3 regions of the Streptomyces sp. M2CJ-2 genome follow, and region 3 is predicted to be linked to each of the others. Evidence: riboswitches for the same ligand, from Rfam matches in the RefSeq annotation. Region 3 holds a riboswitch; each other region holds the start of a gene.
The links. A riboswitch is a leader RNA that binds a small molecule or an ion and turns the genes downstream of it on or off. The one in region 3 is predicted to bind cyclic di-AMP.

Region 1 (4,489 bases), on a different contig from region 3:
GCGCTGGCCGAGGCGTGCCGGGAGCACGGCGCGGGACTGGTGCTCGACGACGCCCACGGCCTCGGGGTGCTGGGCGACGGCGGACGCGGCGCCCCGCACGCGGCCGGACTCGCCGGCGCCGACGACGTCGTCGCGACGGTCACGCTGTCCAAGTCGCTCGGCAGCCAGGGCGGGGCGGTGCTCGGCCCGGCACGGGTCGTCGAACACCTCGTCAACGCGGCCCGGACGTTCATCTTCGACACGGGCCTCGCCCCCGCGGCCGCCGGCGCCGCGCTGTCGGCGCTCCGGCTGCTGCGCCGGGAACCCGGGCGTGCCGCACGGGCGGGCGAGGTGGCGCGCGAACTGCACGGACGGCTGACGGCCGCGGGTCTTCGAGCGGTGCGTCCCGACGCCGCGGTCGTCTCCGTGCGCGCCCCGTCCCCGGAGCAGGCCGTGCGATGGGCGGCCGACTGCCGGGCGGCCGGCCTGTCCGTGGGCTGCTTCCGTCCTCCTTCCGTGCCCGACGGCATCTCACGGCTCAGACTGACCGCCCGCGCGGACCTGTCCGGGGCCGAGATCGAACGCGCTGTACAGGTGGTCGGCGAGACGCGGCCATGAGTCGGCGGGGCACGGCCGTGGGTCGCTCGACGACGGACGGTTCGGTCGGTGGTGCCGGTCGGGTGGTCGGGTCGGTGGTGCTGCCGGTCAGCGGACCGAGGCCACGAACTTCGTCCAGCTCCCGGGGGAGATGAGCAGCGCGGGTCCGGACGGGTCCTTGGAATCGCGTACGGCGAGCAGCCCGGCACCCGGGCCGGTGGCGGGCCTGGCCGTCTCGACGCAGTTGTTCGCTCCCGTGCTGTGGCTGCTGCGCAGCCACCGCACACCGTGCAGGTCGGTGCTGGAGGGAAGGGTCCGAGGCGGTACGGGCATCGTGCCTCCTTACGCGCCGGCAGCTGTCCCGGCGATGAAATCCAACGAGTCCTCGGGCGAAAGGGCGTGGATCGAAAGGGCGTTGAAAGCCTCCGAGTACACCCGGAGGTCTTCTTTCCGCTCGAGATAGAGGCTACTCGTCAAGTGGTCGAGAACCACGACATCCAGATCGGCGGTGCGCGAAAATGAGAAGATGACGAAAGGACCGGTGACGCCGATGTGCGCCCCTGCCGTGAACGGCAGGATCTGGAGCCGCACATGGGGAAGGCGTGCCGCCTCCACGAGCCGGTTCAGCTGCCGGGTCATTACGCCGGGACCGCCGACCTCCCGGCGCAGCACCGCCTCGTCCAGGACGGCGGCCAGCTCCAGGGGCGGCTCCGTCCGCAGCACGTCCTGCCGGGCCAGCCGCACTTCCACCAGCGTGTCCAGCCGCTCCTTCGAAGCGCCCTCCAGCGCGGCCTCGGTCACCGCCCGCGCGTACTCGGGTGTCTGCAACAGCCCGGGAACCACTGTGGTCTCCAGGGTGCGCATCGCGCCGGCCTGGGACTCCAGGCTGATGAAGTCCCGGTAGGTGGGTGGCAGTACCCCCCGGTACGCGTGCCACCAGTGATGCCGTCCGCCGCTGTCGTCGGACCCCGCCAACACCAGCAGCAACTCCCGCAGCTGACGGTCCGCCAAGCCGTAGGCGTCGAGCAGTAACCGCACATCGGCCGGTTTCACCCCGCTCGTGCCCGTCTCGATCCGGCTCACCTTCGACTGGTGCCAGCCCACCAGGCGGGCCGCCTCACCGCTCGTGAACCCCGCCGACGTGCGCAGCGAGCGCAGTTCGGCACCCAGTTTCCGGCGGCGTACCGCGGGACCGTGCTGCATCGTTCCCCCTTACTCCCCATGAGCCACCCGCATACGGTCTCTCGTCGCAGAGTTCACCGATTTGAGCGACAGATATATGCATATCTTGGCCGTATCGTCGCCCACACCCTGCGGTGATGGCAGTCTGGCGACGAAGCACCAGTGCGGGACCGTACTCGAATCAGCCGCTCCGTGCCGGACCGTGGACCCGTGGGAAAGGGACGACGTCGCCATGGCAGACCATCTGGAAGCATCCATCACTCTGCCGAGCGATCCGGCCTCGGTTTCCGCCGCGCGCGTCCATGTGATGGACACGCTGGCGGAGTGGGGCATGCCGGCGGACACGGAAGTGTCCGACACCGTGCGGCTGATCGTGTCCGAACTGGCCACCAACGCCGTGCAGCACACCCTCGGGCAGTCGCCCACGTTCACGGTGGACATCGCCCTCGACCACGACGAGCGGTTGCGCATCGGAGTCACCGACAGTCATCCGAGGTTCCCCAAGCGGCTCCCCGCCGCGGTCCAGCAGGACAACGGCCGGGGGTTGGTCATCATCCGCTGGCTGACCGCGGAGCGCGGCGGCAGGATGAGGGTCCGCCCCACCAGGGACGGCGGCAAGACCGTCTTCGTCGTGCTCCCGTGGGCCGTCCCGGCCGAGCCGGTCACGGCGGCGGGACGGCAGGAGCCGTAGGGGCCACGACGGAACGGCACGGCTCAGCCGCGTCGGTGACTCCCCGACAAAGCGGCGGAGGCGGCGACAGGGGGGTGTGCCGCCGCCCCGCGGCTCAGCCGACCCGGCCGTACCAGACGCTGCGGGTCCAGATCTTCTGCAGGCGCACCACGTCCCCGGTCTTCGGGGCGTGCCAGATCTTGTTCTGGCCCGCGTAGATGCCGACGTGGTAGATGTTCTGGCCCGAGTGGAAGAACACCAGGTCGCCCGCCTTGCGTTGGGAGGCCGAGACCTGGCGTGTCTTGTTGTACTGCTGGGCGGCGGTGCGCGGCAGTTTCTTGCCCGCCTTCTTGAAGGAGTAGAGGGTCAGGCCGGAGCAGTCGAAGCGGGACGGTCCGGTGGCGCCCCACCGGTAGGGCGAACCCTCCTTGGACGCCGCGACCTGGAGGGCCTTGGTGGCCGTACTCGCTGCCGCCGCCTCCGAGGCGGCACCGGGAACCACGAGCGAGCCGCCCACGGCGGCGAGGGTGAGAGCCGAGGCCGTGCCGGCCCGAGCCATGAGAGACGGGACACGATTGAGCGCGGACATGCGCAACCCTTCGTCAGCCGCCTGTGAAGGATGACCTGTCGGATTCGGGCTGGCGAAGTTGCCCGGCCGCACATGTGCGGCTTCACCCCAAGGGCTGCTCGGAACGAGAACCTCCGCTCCGGCGACCCGTCGTGCTCGGGTCCTCCACTCCTGCCGATCCACTCCTGTCGACCGGTCATCCGGGCGGCGGCAGGACTCGGCGTCCGCCCGGATCGCCCCGCCGCGGCGGCGGGGGCTTGTCGTCAGTGAGCGATCTTGGCAATGGTCGGCCCGAAATCCCACTGGAACCGGGGGTTTGTGTTGTTACTCACCACTCATCCGTTCGGGTGGACAGCGCTGCGTTCGGGGCACCGTCCAGGGTGCCGAGGAGCCCCGGACCAGCATCGGAGTACTTGATTCCGAAATGGGGTGCGCGTGGTGCGCAACCTCGGCGGCCCGAAAAGAAGTCGCGCATCTACGCCGCATGGGGGTACGTCTTTTGGTCCGTTTCGACTCAGGTGCGGACGTGACGCCGGCGCACGCCCCGTCCGGACCGGTAGGGGCGTCAACTGCCGGAGCCCGGAGGCAGGATGACGCGGGCCGTGCGTCGCTCGCCGTCCAGCACCCGCAACGCGCGGGCCAGGGTGGCGGTGTGCAGTTCGGTCTCGCCGCGCCGGTGCATCAGGGCCAGTGCGTCGCGCAGGGCGACGGCCTTGCCGACCAGTGCCTGCGCGGCACGCAGTCCCCGGTAGGTGTCACCGTCGCGGGCCGGGTTGATCCGGCCGAGCAGGTCGACGGCCTCGAGGTAACGGTCGATCAACTCGGCCTCGGCGCTGGTCAGCGCGGGCAGCGGCGGTAGTTCGGGTGGCAACATCGGCGGCTCACCTCGTGCCGGGAGTGGCCTGGAGGCCCTCGCGGCGGGTCACGATCCGGTCCGCGAGGCCGTAGTCCACCGCTGCCCGGGCGTCGAGGACCGTGTCCCGCTCGATGTCCGACCGTGCCTGCTCCGGGGTGCGGCGGGTGTGCCGGACCAGCATCTCCTCGATCCGGGCCCGAACGCGTGTCAGCTCCTCGGCCTGCACGGCCAGGTCGCTCGCCCTGCCCTCCACCGGCTCCGTCAGCACGGGCTGGCGGAGCACCAGTCGGGCCCCGGGCAGTACGTACCGCTTGCCCGGCGTCCCGGCGGCCAGCAGCAGCGCGGCTGTCCCGGCCGCCTGGCCCAGGCAGACCGTCTCCACCTCGCAGGCGAGGTGGCGCAGGGTGTCGTGGATCGCCGACATGGCGTGGAAGGAGCCGCCGGGCGAGTTGACGTAGAGGGAGATGTCCCGGCCGGGGGCCCGGTGCTCCAGGTGCACGAACTGGGCGATCACGTCGTTCGCGGAGGTCTCGTCGATCGGTGTCCCGAGGAAGACGATCCGCTCCTCCATCAGCTTCGAGTACGGATCCGTGCTCCGGCGCCCGGACGCCGTGTGTTCGGTGAACTCGGGCAGGAC
Region 2 (4,489 bases), on a different contig from region 3:
GAGCCAGGCCATCGGGTCGATGCCCGCGCCGCCGGCGGTGTGGACCTCCAGGTGGAGGTGGGCACCGGTGGAGTTGCCGGTGGAGCCGACGCGTCCGATCACGTCGCCGGTGTTGACCTGCTGGCCGACGCTGACGTTGATGGAGGACTGGTGGGCGTACCAGATCTCGGTGCCGTCGTCGAGCGTCAGCACGGTCTTGTAGCCGTAGGAGCCGTCCCAGCCGGCGGAGGTGATCGTGCCGGTGTGGACCGCCTTGATCAGCGTGCCCGTGGGAGCGGCGAAGTCCAGGCCGGTGTGCTGGCCGGAGGACCAGTAGGCGCCGGCCTGACCGAAGGTCGAGGAGACGGTGTACGAGGAGGTGGGCAGCGCGTACTGCCGGGCCAGCTCGGCGAGGCGCTCGGCCTCGGCCTTCTTCTTGGCCTCCTCCTCCGCCTTCCGCTTCTCCTCGGCGGCCTTCCGCTTCGCCTCGGCGGCCTTCTCCTCCGCCTCCTTCTTCGCGGCGGCGGCCTTCTCCTTGGCCTCCTTCTCCGCGGCGGCGGCGGCCTCGGCGGCGGCCTTGTCCTCGGCCTGGCTCTGCTGCTGCTCGACCTGGGCCATGATCCGGGCGTGCAGCGCCTCGCCGGCGTCGGAGGCGCCCTGCTCGGTGGCCTCGTCGGCGACCACACCGATGTCGCTGAGCGCGGTGGCGGAACCCTCGGGGGTTTCCTCACCGGAGATGAGGGAACCGACAGAGGGAAGGTCCGGCATCGAGATCGAGACCGGCGGCTTGCCGGACTGGGCGCTGGCCATGCCACCGCCGGCGACGGCGGCTATGACACCGACGCCCAGGACCGTGGAGCTGCGGGCGAGGCCTCCGCCGCGCTGCTTGCCGACGCGGTGCCGACCGCGCACGGGGCGGACGGACTCCTCGGTGGGGTTCCACTCCTCGAAGGGGGCCTCGCCGGGGCGGACGCCGCCGTAGACGAAGGTGTCGCCGTCGTACTGGCTCGGCATGAAGGGGGCCTCGGGAGCAGGCCGGTTCGACGCCACGTGGGCGTACTCCTTTCCTTCCTTCTCGCCTACCGGGTTAGCTGACGGGTTCGGAGCAGGAAGGTCTCCTACGCGCGTATACCCTCCGTGTCTCCACGGGGGCATCCACGCGATTCACCCCAAGATGTTGGTTCCCCGGTTCCCTTGCGGGATTCGGCGCGTGCGCACGGAGCCGACTCGTGTGACGGCTGGGACGACCGCGCTGCGTTATCGAACGTTAATAGAGGTAGGGGTCGGATTCCAAGCCGTTCCTCTTGATCGTTAACGATTTCCACACGGACTTAAGCGCCACGGCCGGGCAAAAACGGGCGAGTTGACTCTGCCTCGCACGTCACATTGAAACTGACGGTTTATCAGTTGTTATGCGCAGCGCGGTGGTCCGATCACCTGGCGTGACAACGGCGCGGAAGCCAGGACGACGGGGCGGAAGCCGAGAACGGCCGAGGGCCGGAACCCTTTCGGGTTCCGGCCCTCGGCCTTCAGTAGCGGGGACAGGATTTGAACCTGCGACCTCTGGGTTATGAGCCCAGCGAGCTACCGAGCTGCTCCACCCCGCGTCGTTGTGTCACCAGCATACGGCATGCGGGGGACACTCCGCACACTCCTTGTCGCCGCTTGCCGCCGACCCCCGCGTCACCGGCCGATCAGATGACCGTTCGGCGCCGTGGCGGCCTCCTCGTGCTCGGGCAGTACGACGACCTGGGCTCCCCCGGCGGCCAGCACTCCGCTGCCGTCGGCGTCCGCCACGAAGGTGTCCGGCTCCCGCCAGGCGGTGACCACCCGCCGTACCCCCGCGTCCAGGATCAGCCGCGCGCAGGGCGCCGGACGCGAGGCGCGACGCGCGCAGGGTTCCAGGCTGGAGTACACGGTGGCGGTCGCGAGCCGCGGATCCGTGGGGTCGGCCTTGGCGAGGGCGGCCTCCTCGGCGTGCACCACCGGATCACCGCCCTCCCGGGAGTGGCCGCGGGCCAGCTCGGTGCCGTCGGCCGCGACCACCACCGCGCCCACGCTGAAGGCCGTCTCCGACGGCGGGCACTGAGCCGCCAGTTCACAGGCGAGGGCCAGCCAGTGGTGGTCGGCGGCGACGGGGAGCGGGCCGGTGCCGGGGGCGGTGGGCTCGTAGCGCATGAGGACGACGTCGCCGACCGGGCGGGTCTCCAGCAGCCGCAGCCGGCCGCCCTGGTAGGCACCGGGGCCGAAGAGGCGGGCGGCGTCCGGGTCGCCGACGAAGAGCGGGGCGAGGACCAACTGGAGCTCGTCGGCGAGGCCCTGGGTGAGGAGCTGGGTGTGGATCAGGCCGCCGCCCTCCACCATGAGCCGCCGGACGCCGTACACGTCGTACAGGTGCGTGAGGAGCCGCCGCCAGTCGAGTGCGGCCCCGAGCGGTACGACGTCGGTGGCGAGGCCGTGCGCGCGGGCGCGTTCGGCGCCCTCGTCGGTCGTGTAGAGGACCTTCTCGCCGCCGGTGTGCCAGAACCGCGCCGCCGGGTCCAGGTCGCCGGAGCCGCTGACCGTGACCTTCAGCGGGTACTCGGGCCGGCCCTCGGCGACCCGGGCGGCCCGCCGCTCGGGCGAGTTGACCAGCAGGCGGGGGTTGTCGGCACGGATCGTGCCGGCGCCGATCAGGATCGCGTCGACCGACGCCCGTACCTCGTCGACCCGGTCGAAGTCGGCCGGGCCGGACAGCAGCAGCCGCTCGGGGCCGGTGTCGTCGAGGTAGCCGTCCAGGGAGACGGCGGCGGACAACAGGACGTACGGGTGGGACATCGACGCGCTCCTGGGAAGGACGGGGACCGCGGGGCCGCGGGCCACTGAACTGGCTCAAGTCTGACAAGCAGATCGCGGGACGGGCCGGGACCTCATGTGGGTGTCACCCTCCATCCGATATGAGTGGCGCCACGGATGGTCGTCGCATGGAGTCGGATGTGAGCGTGGAAAGGCGAGAAGAGGCTCTCGGACCTCTTGTTCCTCGACGCACCGACCGCAACCCCGTATGGCGAAGAACCCCCATCGACGCGAAGGAGCGGTCCCCACTCGGCTCGGTCGATGAGATCACGCTCCGTTCCCGTGCTGTGGAAGGTGGTGACCCGTGGGACATGCCGACACACTGCTCGCCATGGGCGGCGCCTTCCTCGCCGCCGCGTTCCTCGCCCGCCTCGGCAGCCGGATCGGGCTGCCGACCATCCCCCTGTTCATGCTCGCCGGCATTCTGCTCGGCCCGCACACCCCGGGCCCGGTCCTGGTCGAGGACGCGCACGACTTCGGGATGCTCTCGGCACTCGGTCTCGTCCTGCTGCTCTTCTACCTGGGCCTGGAGTTCCACCTCGACGATCTGAGACGGGGCGGCAGACGGCTGCTCACCGCCGGCGGCGTCTACCTGCTGCTCAACGTCGGTGCGGGACTGGGCTTCGGGTTCGCCCTCGGCTGGGGAGCACGGGAGGCCCTGGTGCTCGCCGGGGTGCTGGGCATCTCCTCCTCGGCGATCGTCACGAAGATCCTCATCGAGCTGGGCCACATCGGCCGGCCCGAGACCCGCCTCATCCTCGGCGTCACCGTCGTCGAGGACATCTTCCTCGCCCTCTATCTCGCCGCTCTGCAGCCCGTCCTCAGCGACGCCCAGGGCCTCACGGACATGGCGCTCCAGGCGGCCAGGGCGTTCGGCTTCCTGATAGTGCTCGCCATCGCCGCCCGCTTCGGCGGCCGGCTCTTCGGCCGGCTGTTGGCCGTGCGCGACAACGAGTTGCTGGTCGTCACCTTCCTCGGCACCGCGATCCTGGTCGCGGGCGTCTCCGAGGTGCTCGGGGTCGTCGACGCCATCGGCGCGTTCATGGTCGGTCTGATCGTGGCCGGCACCCCCTCCGCGCCCCGGATCCGCAGCCTGGTGCATCCGTTGCGCGACGCCTTCGCCGCGATCTTCTTCTTCGCCTTCGGGCTGGCCATCGACCCCGGCGACATCGCCGCCGTCGCCGGTCCGGTGTCCGTCGCCGTGGCGCTGACCCTCGCCATGAACCTGGCCGCGGGCCTGCTGGTCGCCCGCCTGTACCGCTACGGCGTCGACATCGCCGCCGACATCGCGACCACACTCGTCGCCCGTGGTGAGTTCGCGCTGATCCTGGCCGCCATGGCCACCGGCGCGGGGCTGGACGGCCGGCTCACCGCGTTCATCGCCGGGTACGTGCTCGTCCTCGCCGTCCTCGGCCCGGTGCTCGCCGGACGGGCCGAGCTGCTCGCGCGCGCCCTGCGTGCCGTACAGGCGCGGCGGTCCGACCACGGGCCCCCGCCCGACGCCCCGGGTCACGGCCCCGCATCCGACGCCCCGGACGGCGGACCCGCGCCCGACCTGGACACCGGGCGCGGCGGGGAGGCGGAACCCCTGCCCGCCGAGGCCGAGCGGTAGGGCCGGTTCGGGCGCCCGGGTCGACGCCGGTGGCGGTCAGGGCTCGATCAGACCGACGCGAAT
Region 3 (4,489 bases):
CCCAGGTCTCCGGCGACCACATGGAGGTGATCAAACTGATCCCGCCGCTGATCATCGACGAGCGGGACGTGGACCGGTTCGTGGGCGCCTTCACGGCGGTGATGGACGACGCCCACGACGGCGGTCTGGTGTGGGAGTTCGGCAGGACCCTGATGAAGCAGGCGGTCGCCGGCCGGTGAGACACTGGCCCCGTCCGGCCGTGCTGCCTGCCGGGTCGTGACACCCGCCCCTTTTTGCCCGTGAGGCAAGAAATTTGCCCCACGGGCAATAATGCTGCTGAATGAGGTCATGAGCACCCCCGAGAGCGAGCCGTCGGCCGAACCGGCCGCCGCGCTTCCCGCGGTCGCGCCGCACCTGCGCGCACTGCGCCGCCGGGCAGGTCTGACCCTGGAGGCCGCGGCACGCGACGCGGGGCTGTCGCCCGCCCATCTCTCCCGGCTGGAGACCGGGCAGCGCCAGCCCTCGCTGCCCATGCTGCTCTCCCTGGCCCGTATCTACGGTACGACCGTCTCGGAACTGCTCGGTGAGACGATCGCCGACCATGACACGGTGCTGCGCGCCGCTGAGACGGAGCCGACCGTCGCGGGCGGCTGGACGTACCGGCAGGCCGGCTCCCCCGGGCGCGGGATGCAGGCCCTGCGGGTCGAGGTTCCCCACGGCTCCCAGAGCGGCATCGTGCGGGTCCACCCGGGGGAGGAATGGCTGTACGTCCTCAAGGGGCGGCTGCTGCTGCGCCTCGGGGACGCGCTGCACCGGCTGGCCCCGGGCGACAGCGCGCACTTCGACTCGCTGACCCCGCACCGTATCGCCGCTCAGGACCCCGACGGGGTCGAGCTGCTCTTCGTGCATACCCTGTTGCAGAGCCCCACGGCCGCCCTGTGCCTGGGCCCCACCCATGGAGATGTGTCATGAAAGACCTGGAGGAGAAGTTCCCTCGCGCCCTGTGGGTGAGGCTGTTCGTCTACGTCGTGGTGGGGCACCTCTTCGCGGCCTTCATCTATCTGCTGTTCGCGCTGGGCGCGAAGCAGTAGCCCTCGGAGCCCGTCCGGGCGGTGCCCCCGTGAGGCACTGCCCGGACGGGTGGTCCCTCAGTCGAGCAGGCGCTCGCGCAGTCGCTCCCGGCTTTCGGGGGTGAGCCCGAGCGCCGTCTCGAGGTAGGGGTCCACGCCGCCCCAGGTCTCCTCGATGGTCTCCAGGGCGGCGGACAGATATTCGGCGCGGGCGTCGAACAGGGGGTCGAGCAGCTCCATGACCTCGGGGGAGTAGGCCGAGGCGGAGCTGCCGCTGCGACGCACCTTGTAGCGGCGGTGCTTGGCGCTGGACTTGAGGTAGTCGTCGAAGATCGCGTCCCGCTCCACGCCCAGGGCGAGCAGCGTCACCGCCACCGACAGGCCCGCGCGGTCCTTGCCCGCCGCGCAGTGCATCAGCGCGGGGGCGCCTTCCTCGGTGAGCGAGCGCAGCACCTGGGAGTGCTCGGCGGTGCGTTCCCTGACGATCGCGCGGTACGAGGCGATCATCCGGCCCGCCCCCTTGCCGTCGGCGAGGATCGAGCGCAGCTGGTCCAGGTCGCCGTCGCGGACCATCCTCCAGAACCGGGCGCCGTCGGCCGGGTCGCTCAGCGGCAGGTTCACATGGCGCACGCCGGGCAGTTCGATGTCGTGGCCGTCCAGCTTCTGGTCGGCCGCGTTGCGGAAGTCGAAGACGGTGCGCAGTCCCAGGGAGGACAGGAAGTCGGCGTCCGACGCGGTGGCGTGGGCGAGATGACCGCTGCGGAACAGCACGCCGTGCCGTACCCGGCGGCCGTCCACGGTCGGCAGTCCGCCCACGTCTCGGAAGTTCCGCACTCCGGTCAGCTCGGGTTCGGTCGACGGGATGTGCTGCGTCACAGGGGCCCCTCCCTCTCGCCGTCGGCGGGGAGGCGCCGACGGGTGTCACTCGACGATACGACATGCCTGTCGGGGGCAATGAGTTGTCCGCGGATCGGTCGGCACGGGCGTTCCGGGCCCGCCGTCCGGCCGGAGCGGAGCGCCCCCGATCGGGTAATTGAAGGCGTTCTGTCCGTTTAGTTCCATTCGACACAACGTGCCCCGATGGAAGGGGATATGGGGAGGGTGTGGTGAGCATCGTCATATCGGTGACGATGCGTTGTCGCCATGTTCACGTAATTCCGGTGTTTCGCAAGGGAATTCGGGGGGTGCGGGAAATCCGGGGCGACTCTGTGTGACGGAATTCAGGTCAATGGGGCACAGAAAAGGGCCTTCGCTCGGAACATCGCGCTTGTCCCTTTGTGGCGTGGTCGCCTACGTTCGCCATCGATCCGGACGGACGCCTAATCCTGCCGCCGCCCGGAGCCCGCACACACTGACCCGTGTACGGCAGGAGCGGGGGACCCACAGGTACCACCGCCTGTTCCGGTCTCCGGAACAGGCTCGGGGTTAAGTCGCGTCTCGACGCGGCCGGGCATCTCCAGTCCGAACCCGACAGCTCACCTCGTAGGCGCCGGAGAGGAATTCGTCATGCCCGCAAAGGGTAAGCACCGCCGTCCCCGCGCTCTGCGTTTCACCCGTTCCATCGCCGTCGCCGGCACCGGTGGCGTCGCGCTCGCCCTGCCGCTTCTCGGCGCCACCGGAGCGAACGCCGCCCCTGCGCAGGCGGCCCCGGAGAAGGCAGTCCAGTCGTTCTCCGTCGCCGACAAGAAGGCCGACGGCAAGAAGGCCGACAGCGGCAAGGACGGCGTCGCCCGCACGTACATCGTGAAGGGCGGCGACTACCTGGCGAAGATCGCCGAGTCCGAGAACATAGACGGCGGCTGGAAGCAGCTCTACGCCGACAACCGGGAGGCCGTGGGTGACGACCCGTCGCTCATCCACCCCGGTCTGAAGCTCTCCGTCGACGGCGAGGCCGCGACGAGCACGCCGAAGAAGTCGGCCTCTTCCGGTCCTTCCGGTTCCCTGGGTCTGCCCTCTTCGTCCGCTCCGTCCTCCGCGCCGAAGCAGTCCGAGCAGTCCGCGCCGAAGGCCTCCTCCGGCGCCACGACCGCGAACCGGGCCGCGAACACCTCCGCTTACAGCTCGCCGGTGCCCGGTGGCGGCCTCGGCACCGCCTACAAGGTGGCCGGCAGCATGTGGTCCAGCGGCTACCACACCGGTGTCGACTTCGCCATTCCGACCGGTACCTCCCTGAAGGCCGTCGGCCCGGGCACCGTCGTCTCCGCGGGCTGGGCCGGTGCGTACGGCAACCAGGTCGTCATCAAGCTCGAGGACGGCCACTACGCCCAGTACGCCCACCTGTCCTCGCTGTCCGTCTCGGCCGGCCAGACCGTGAGCGGCGGCCAGCAGGTCGGCCTCTCGGGGTCCACCGGCAACTCGACCGGCCCGCACCTGCACTTCGAGATCCGCACCACGCCGAACTACGGCTCGGACGTGGACCCGGTCGCCTACCTCGGTGCGAAGGGCATCTCCATCGCCTGACCCCCGCGACGACCCGCCTGACGCACGGCGAAGGCCGGACCCCGATCCCGGGGTCCGGCCTTCGCCGTGTTTCGCCCTCAACGTTCTCGCCGACAGGACTGTTCCGGAATGGGGCAATGCTTCGGGAGTGGCTTATCTCACCGCGCGTCAACCCCTTCCTACGGTCGCGTAGGTCACATTCGAAAGGGAATCATGTCCCCTCGTGGCAGACGATTCGAAGAGTGACAGCACATCAGTGATCGGGTCGTACGTGGCGGTGGGGGACAGCTTCACCGAGGGCGTCGGCGACCCCGGCCCGGACGGGGCGTTCGTCGGCTGGGCCGACCGGTTCGCCGTACTTCTCGCCGACCTTCGCCCCGAAGGCGACTTCCGGTACACGAATCTCGCGGTGCGCGGAAAACTGCTCGACCAGATCATGGCCGACCAGGTTCCGCGGGCCGTCGAACTGGCTCCCGCACTGGTCTCCTTCTGTGCGGGCGGCAACGACATCCTCCGCCCCGGCACCGACCCCGACGAGGTGGCCGAGCGTTTCGAGCGGGCTGTGGCCGCGCTCACGGCGGTCTCCGGCACGGTCCTGGTGACCACGGGGTTCGACACCCGGGGCGTGCCCCTGCTCAAGCATCTGCGCGGCAAGATCGCCACCTACAACGGGCATGTGCGGGCCGTCGCCGACCGGTACGGCTGCCCGGTGCTCGACCTGTGGTCCCTGAAGAGCGTCCAGGACCGCAGGGCCTGGGACGCCGACCGGCTCCACCTGTCGCCCGAGGGGCACACGCGCGTGGCGCTCCGCGCGGGCCAGACCCTCGGCCTGGACGTCCCGGCCGACCCGGAGCAGCCCTGGCCCCCGCTGCCGCCGCGCGGCAGCCTCGACGTCCGGCGGGACGACGTCCACTGGGCGCGCGAGTACCTGGTGCCGTGGATAGGGCGCCGGTTGCGCGGGGAGTCCTCGGGGGACCACGTGACGGCAAAGGGGACGCTGTCCCCGGACGACATCAAGGTGAGGATCGCCTCAGTGGCGT

Region 1: it holds a riboswitch for cyclic di-AMP, as region 3 does, so the genes downstream of both, JL475_RS01145 (C40 family peptidase) here and JL475_RS25245 (M23 family metallopeptidase) in region 3, are expected to answer to the same signal.
Region 2: it holds a riboswitch for cyclic di-AMP, as region 3 does, so the genes downstream of both, JL475_RS32040 (M23 family metallopeptidase) here and JL475_RS25245 (M23 family metallopeptidase) in region 3, are expected to answer to the same signal.

The regions. Positions count from the first base shown of each region.
Region 1 is NZ_JAESIF010000001.1:169,914-174,402, forward strand. Features, by position in the region: gene JL475_RS01125 (8-amino-7-oxononanoate synthase) at 1-597, shown strand, start outside; gene JL475_RS01130 (DUF397 domain-containing protein) at 685-909, opposite strand; gene JL475_RS01135 (helix-turn-helix transcriptional regulator) at 919-1,779, opposite strand; gene JL475_RS01140 (ATP-binding protein) at 1,991-2,449, shown strand; gene JL475_RS01145 (C40 family peptidase) at 2,544-3,017, opposite strand; cyclic di-AMP (ydaO/yuaA leader) riboswitch at 3,021-3,229, opposite strand; gene JL475_RS01150 (hypothetical protein) at 3,562-3,870, opposite strand; gene JL475_RS01155 (ATP-dependent Clp protease proteolytic subunit) at 3,878-4,489, opposite strand, start outside.
Region 2 is NZ_JAESIF010000070.1:9,782-14,270, reverse strand. Features, by position in the region: gene JL475_RS32040 (M23 family metallopeptidase) at 1-1,029, opposite strand, end outside; cyclic di-AMP (ydaO/yuaA leader) riboswitch at 1,041-1,198, opposite strand; tRNA gene JL475_RS32035 (tRNA-Met) at 1,513-1,586, opposite strand; gene JL475_RS32030 (dihydrofolate reductase family protein) at 1,663-2,796, opposite strand; gene JL475_RS32025 (cation:proton antiporter) at 3,119-4,426, shown strand; gene JL475_RS32020 (response regulator transcription factor) at 4,463-4,489, opposite strand, start outside.
Region 3 is NZ_JAESIF010000038.1:61,480-65,968, reverse strand. Features, by position in the region: gene JL475_RS25265 (aspartate aminotransferase family protein) at 1-179, shown strand, start outside; gene JL475_RS25260 (helix-turn-helix domain-containing protein) at 289-912, shown strand; gene JL475_RS25255 (DUF6126 family protein) at 909-1,031, shown strand; gene JL475_RS25250 (tyrosine-protein phosphatase) at 1,089-1,886, opposite strand; cyclic di-AMP (ydaO/yuaA leader) riboswitch at 2,350-2,512, shown strand; gene JL475_RS25245 (M23 family metallopeptidase) at 2,517-3,470, shown strand; gene JL475_RS25240 (SGNH/GDSL hydrolase family protein) at 3,706-4,489, shown strand, end outside.